Regions from separate parts of the Streptomyces sp. URMC 123 genome, predicted to be linked through region 2. Evidence: riboswitches for the same ligand, from Rfam matches in the RefSeq annotation. Region 2 holds a riboswitch; the other holds the start of a gene.

Region 1 (3,396 bases), on a different contig from region 2:
GACGATGTCATCCTCAACACCGCCGGGGCGCTCCTGGGTTATCTGCTGCTCGGCCGCCGGCTCGGCCGGGCCGTCCACCCCCGGCGCCGCCACTGGTGGCAGCGCCGGGCCGAACGCCCCGACGCGAGTCGGCCGTGACCGCCCGAGCCGGCCGGGGACCGGTCCCGTCAGACGCTGACGCCGTGCGAGCGCAGGTAGGCGATGGGGTCGATGTCCGAGCCGTACGAGGGGCCGGTGCGCACCTCGAAGTGCAGGTGCGGGCCGGTGCTGTTGCCGGTGGAACCGGAGCGGCCGATCTGCTGGCCGACCGAGACCGACTGCCCGGCGGAGACGGAGAGCGCCGACAGGTGGGCGTACTGGCTGTACTTGCCGTCGGCGTGCCGGATCACCACCTCGTAGCCGTACGCCCCGCCCCAGCCGGCGGAGACGACCTGGCCCGAGGTGATGGCCTTGACCGAGGTGCCGGTGGAGACGGAGAAGTCCACACCGGTGTGGTAGCCGCTGGCCCAACTGCCGCCGGCGGCCCGGTAGGGAGTGCTGGGGCCCACCCGGACCGGCGCGGTGAAGCCGGTGGACCGGGACGCGACGGAACCGGCGGGCTTCGCCTTGTGCTGGGCGGCGGGCCGCTCGGCCTTCTTGCGGGCGACGGGCGCCTGGGGACGGGTTTGCGGGGCGGCCTGCGCCCGCCGGTCCGGCGAGCCGGCCTTGGGCGGGGTGGCGTGGCTGCCCTCGTGGCCGAGCGCCAGCCGCTGACCGGGCATGATCAGGTCGGGGTCGTCCCCTATGACCCGGCGGTTGGTCTCGTAGAGCCGCTCCCAGCCGCCCGCCACGCCCTGGTCCTGCGAGATCGTGGACAGGGTGTCGCCGGTGACGACGGTGTAGAAGGTGCTCCGCGCGGTGTCGGTGGGCGCCGGCGCCGGAGAGGTGGCGGGCCCCCGCTCCTGCTGGGGCGCGCTCCGCCGGGGCTCCGCCTTCCGCTCGGCCTTCGGCTGCTGCGCCGTCCGGCGCTCCTGGGGGGCGGCGGCCTGCCGGCGCTCCTGCGGGGCGGGGGCCGTGCGGGGCGCCGCGCCGCCGCGGGCGAGGCCCGCCTTGCCGGAGCAGACCGGCCAGGCACCCGGCCCCTGGCCCTTGAGCACCTTCTCGGCGACGGCGATCTGCTCGTCCTTGCTGGCCTGGTCGGCGCGCGGCGCGTACGCGGTGCCGCCGAAGGCCTTCCAGGTGCTCTGGGTGAACTGGAGGCCGCCGTAATAGCCGTTGCCGGTGTTGATGTTCCAGTTGCCGGTGGATTCGCACTCGGCGACCTTGTCCCAGGTGTCCACCGAGGCGGCGTCGGCCTGGGAGACCCCGATGAGCGGAAGGGCGATGCCGGCCCCGCCGGCGGCGGCCGTGAGGGAGGCACGCGATATGCGGCTGGGCTTGTACCGGCGATGACGTCCACGTGCAGGCATGGGCGATCTTTCCTCTCCTACGCCTGCGAGGTGAGCTGTCGGGTTCGGGCCGGAGTCGCCCGGTCGCTCGATACGGCGTCGCCGTCGCGCGTCTTCACCCCAAGCCGCCCGTGGCCACACGGTGCGGCGCCTACCTGGTTCCCCCGCTCCTGCCATGAGCATTGGTGTGGTCACCCCCCACCGGCGGCAGGATTCGGCGCTCCGGCGGATGATGCCCGCCCTTGGTCGATCGGCGGGACGGGCAAAAGAAATCACATTCAATTCGCCGCCACAAGAACCCGGAATGGGGGATTGCCGATGAACGCATTCCACGCTTCGGCCGGGGCGTCACTCTGCGCTCCGGATCTTCATCGCAGCGCGAAAAAGGGTCGGCCGCATGGCCCGATAAAGTCCGGATACGGCAAGGAAGTTGGCCGGAAACGATTCACCGGGGCATCGGGAGCGCCCCGAGGGGTGCGGTGGGTGTGAATTGCATCACGGAGGCACCAGGGGCGCGTTGCCCGGCGCATCCGCACACGCCCGGTTTGCCCGCTCCCGCACGGCGGTCGTGAACCGGGCGGCACGGGGGAAGAACGGGGAGGACATGAGCCGTGAAAGGCCCTCGGGCCGCGTCGCCGAAGTCCCGCCGCCGGGAGGTGCGCCATGCCGTCCGCACACCGTGAACGCCGCCGGGTGACCTGGTGGGTCGCCCTGCCGGCCGCGCTGGCCCTGATGGCCGTCGTCCTCGGACTGCTGCTGCTCGTCGCGTGGTTGCGCCTGTTGCCCGATGCCCTCGATCCGTTCGGCACCCGCACCGAGGACCGCACCGGTCCCGCGCTGCTGGAGTCCATCCAGGACATGAGCCGCTACGAGGCCGCCTCGGGGAACTTCCAGGTGGTGGTCGACCTGGACAAGGACGCGAAGTTCCTGCCCGACGCGGTGCGCGGCAGCCGGACGCTCTTCGTGGGCGCGGGCACCGTCGGCGCCCATGTCGACCTCGGCGGGCTGGGCGAGGACGCGGTGACCGTGACGGAGGACCGGAAGAGCGCCACCGTCACCCTGCCCCGCGCCCGGCTGGGCAGGGCGGCGCTCGACGCGGACCGGTCGTACGCCGTGGCCAAGGAGCGGGGCCTGCTCGACCGGCTCGGCGATGTGTTCTCCGACAACCCCAACGACGAGCGCGAGGTGCACCGGCTGGCGGTGCGGCACATCGAGGAGGCGGCGCGGGAGAGCGATCTGACGGACCGCGCCGAGCGGAACACGCGGACGATGCTGGAGAACCTGATCCGCTCCCTCGGCTATGAGCGGATCACCGTGCGGTTCGCGCCTCCCAGCGGGTGACAGGCCGCTGCACTGTTCCCCTCCCAGCGGGTGAGCAGGCCACTGCGCTGTTCCCCTCCCGGCGGTTCGGCGACCCGCCGCGCCGCGCCGCCCGCGCCGAACGGGCCGATGTCGTTCGAGCGCTCGCTCCGCCGAGCGCCCTACCGTGGCTCTGGCCGGAGCCGAACGACATACGGGACGTATCGGCCGTACCGGATGCGAGCGACGACGAGACGCAACGACGAGCGGGCGCGCACGGGCGCCCGGGACCGGAGGGACCGCCATGGGCAGCGCTTCAGGAATCGGCCGCCGCCGTCTGCTCACCCTGCTCGCCGCCGGGGCCGCCGGGGCGGGCGCCACCGCCGCCCGCCCGGGGGAGGCCAGGGGGGCCGGCGAGGGAGCCGCGCGCCCCGGGCCGGGCCCCGGGGGCGGCGCCCCGGACGGCCGGGCGCCGCTGCGCAGGCTGTTCCTCGGCGCCTACACCTCCGGCAGCGGCGGCGCCCCCGGCCTGGGCCTCGCCGGCTACGACCCGGACAGCGGCCGGATCGTGGGGACCGGGGCGCTCGACGGCGTGGCCGACCCCTCGTATCTGGCCCTCTCCCCCACCGGCCGCACCCTCTACACCGTCAATGAGCGCCGGCGCGGCGCC
Region 2 (3,396 bases):
CCGAAGACCGCCTCGTCGCCGGCCGATCCGGGGCCCCCGGAGAGGTCGCGCTCGATCTCGACGAACAGATCGGTGTCGGCGAGGCGTACGCGGTCGCCGGTGGTGGGCCCATAGAGGTCGGCGTAGGCGGCGCGGGTGAGCTCAGCCATGCCGCGCCCCCGCGCCGGCCGGCGCCGGCGGACGCCCGGCGTCGGACGCGTTCGCCACCCCTGCCTGTGGCGCCGTCGCTCCGGCCGGGAGCGGGGAGCGGGCCGCGGCGGACGGCGACGCCCCGGGGCGCGGCGACGCGCGCCGCGCGTCCAACGCTCCGCCCGTCTCCCCGCGCAGCCCCGGCACCACGCGCCGGCCGGCGAGGGGCACCAGCTCGACCTCGACGGGGATGCCCGGCTCGAAGCGCACGGCGGTGCCGGCGGCGACGGCGAGCCGCAGGCCGTACGCCGCGGTCCGGTCGAAGTCCAGACCGGGGTTGGCCTCGGCGAAGTGGTAGTGGGAGCCCACCTGGACGGGCCGGTCGGCCGCGTTGAGCACGGTCAGCCGGGTCACCTCGCGGCCCTCGTTGAGCACCACGGGGTCCGGCGCGTGCAGGATCTCTCCGGGGATCATCGGCGCGGCCCCCGTCACGCGATCGGCTCGTGGACGGTGACCAGCTTGGTGCCGTCCGGGAAGGTCGCCTCGACCTGGACGTCGTGAATCATCTCGGGTATGCCCTCCATGACGTCGTCCCGGGTGAGGACCGTACGGCCGGACGCCATGAGTTCGGCCACCGTGCGGCCGTCGCGGGCGCCCTCCAGGATGTGGGTGGTGATCAGCGCGACCGCCTCCGGGTGGTTGAGGCGCACTCCGCGGTCCCGGCGCCTGCGCGCCACGTCGGCGGCCACATGAATGAGCAGTCGGTCCCGCTCATGCGGAGTCAGTTGCACGCTTCCCACCTCACAGTCGTCCCCTTCGCCCCGTTCACGGGCGATGGGCGCCCGGCGGTTCACACCGGCGCGCGGCAGTTGTGCCGACCCCGGGTCCCGCCTGGACGCAGCGGGACACTATCCGAGGTCAAACCCCCGCTGAAGTGCGGTTCTTCCGCTCGGGCGAGGGAATTGCACATTACTGCGCAACCTTTTCCACCGTGTTAACTGTCCTTTTGCGTCCCCATGGACATCGGCGATCACCGTCGCCGGACGGCGCGTGCGGCGCGCGGTGACGATCGTGCCGCCCGCGGTGCGACCCATGGCGACCGCCTGGCGCGGGCGGGCGGCGACCGGTGACCGGGGCGAACCCGACGGCGGCGAGCGGGGCGCTCCCCCACTCCCGCGGCGAGCCCCGCGTCGCGGCACGGCGAGGCGCCAGCGCCCCAAGTCGGCTGCGGAGCACACGAACTGACGCGGCGTCGTACGGGTCGTCGGTCGGTGCGCGGGCCCGCCCGACCGCTGCGGCCGGGGACCGCGGCCCGGGCCCGTCGCGCCGCGTGTCACGCCGAGACCGGCGGACGAGCGCGGCGAACGCGGCGCACACCACCTCACCGCGGTGCGAACCCCCTGAGCGGGGGTCGGGGAACGGCGCGCGATCCCGGTCACCGTGCCACCGGCACAGCCAAGTTGAGGGCGGCGGATCGCCGTACCGACCCGCCCTACGCCGATCGGGCTCACTCGATCGGCGAAGGGATCACTGGACGACCAGCCTGATCGACTTGCGCAGGACGCCGAGCCCCCGCCTCGTACGATCCGCTCCGCCGCTGGTCAGAGGCTCGTGCCGGAAAGCCCGTCCGGAGCGAATGGGGTTTTGTCCACCTGAACGGAGCAGTCGTGAGGAGGCTCACAAACGGCCGTTTCGACTCGGAATCGGCGGCGGCGGTGCGTGACGATCGCTTCGACGACAAGCCCCCGCCGCCGTGGCGGGGCGGTCCGGGCGCACGCCGAGTCCTGCCGCCGCACCGGACGCCTGGTCGACATCAGGGAATCGGCAGGAGTGGAGGACCCGAGCAGTCCGGGGCGACCGCACACCACGCCGCCGCCCCTTGGGGTGAAGCCGCAGCAGCGGCCGGGCATCTTCGCCAGCCCGAACCCGACAGGTCATCCTTCATAGGCGGATGACGAAGGGTTTGCGCATGTCCGCGCATGGACATCATCGTTCCACAGATCATTCCGCAGAAGACCCCTCCGCCGAGAACCGCTCACCGTCCGCTCGCCCGGCGTTCATCTCCCGGGCCGGCGCCGTCTCCGCCCTCACTCTCGCGGCCGTCGGCGGGACCCTGCTGGTCCCCGGCGCCGCGCCGGAGGCCCAGTCCCTGACAGCGTCCACGAAGGCGCTGCACATAGCGGCATCCAAGAAGGGCGCCCCGTACCGATGGGGTGCCGCCGGGCCGTACAGCTTCGACTGCTCGGGGCTGACGCAGTACTCCTTCAAGCGAGTCGGCAAGCAGCTCCCCCGCACGGCCGCGGCCCAGTACAACCGGACCACCCACGTCCCCGCGTCCCAGCGCCAGCCGGGTGATCTGGTCTTCTTCCACTCCGGTGGCTACATCCACCATGTGGGCATCTACGCGGGGCAGGGCAGAATCTGGCACTCCCCCAAGCGCGGCGCCGTGGTGCGCCTGGAGAAGATCTGGACCCGTAGCGTCTCCTACGGACGCGTCAACTGAAACCGCCGAGCGGTGCCCGGCCGAGGCCGGGCACCGCGAAGGACGAGCCGTCCCTCGGTGCTGCGCCGTCCCCGGCGCCGCCTCCGATGCCCTCCCCGGCGCAGTCCCTGATGCCGTCCCCGGTGCCGTCCCCTCGGTGCCGGCCGCGGACGGGCGCCCGCGCGGCCGAAAAGCGACAGGCACTATTGCGCGCCGATTACGAGAACCTTTCGGCCGCAATACGTGACGGTATTCGGCACGGCCCCCCGGGCCTCGTCGGCCCTGTCCTCGCGCCTTTCAACGACCTCTTCGCTCAATGCGCGGCGGGAACCGGCCACGGCAGCGCGATCCATACCGTCTTTCCGCCCTCCGCCGTCGGAATGACGGAGAGTTTGCCGCCCGACTCGGCGGTGAGCCAGCGAATGATGACCATGCCCCGGCCGTTGTCCTGCTGCACCGCGGCGGGCAGCCGCCTCGGCCAGCGCGGGTGACTGTCGGTCACCCCGATCCGCAGCTGTTCGTCCCGGTCGAGATGGAGCTTCACCGTAAAGGTGGGCGAGAGTCCGAACGTGTGCTGAACGGCGTTGGTGGCGAGCTCGGAGACGATGACGCGGACGGTGTCCGCCTCCTCCGCGCCGTCCGGCAGCCCCCATTCGCCGAGGACGGACGTCACGTACCTCCGCGCCCGGGTGACCGACGCCGGATCGCTCGGCAGCGTGACGGATGCTTCATGGTGGTCTGCCATGGCGATGCTGTCCCTTTCCACCGGGCCTCGCTCCGGCGCC

The links. Region 2 has a riboswitch for cyclic di-AMP ahead of ACSNOD_RS21100 (C40 family peptidase). Riboswitches for the same ligand answer to the same signal wherever they lie in the genome.
Region 1: it holds a riboswitch for cyclic di-AMP, as region 2 does, so the genes downstream of both, ACSNOD_RS06880 (transglycosylase family protein) here and ACSNOD_RS21100 (C40 family peptidase) in region 2, are expected to answer to the same signal.

What each region holds. Positions count from the first base shown of each region.
Region 1 is NZ_JBPQTV010000031.1:28,626-32,021, reverse strand. It holds gene ACSNOD_RS06885 (VanZ family protein) at 1-138, shown strand, start outside; gene ACSNOD_RS06880 (transglycosylase family protein) at 168-1,448, opposite strand; cyclic di-AMP (ydaO/yuaA leader) riboswitch at 1,454-1,619, opposite strand; gene ACSNOD_RS06875 (DUF4230 domain-containing protein) at 2,091-2,768, shown strand; gene ACSNOD_RS06870 (lactonase family protein) at 3,031-3,396, shown strand, end outside.
Region 2 is NZ_JBPQTV010000198.1:2,534-5,929, reverse strand. It holds gene ACSNOD_RS21115 (urease subunit alpha) at 1-149, opposite strand, end outside; partial or broken gene ACSNOD_RS21110 (urease subunit beta) at 295-603, opposite strand; gene ACSNOD_RS21105 (urease subunit gamma) at 618-920, opposite strand; cyclic di-AMP (ydaO/yuaA leader) riboswitch at 1,920-2,094, shown strand; gene ACSNOD_RS21100 (C40 family peptidase) at 2,099-2,632, shown strand; gene ACSNOD_RS21095 (ATP-binding protein) at 2,925-3,356, opposite strand.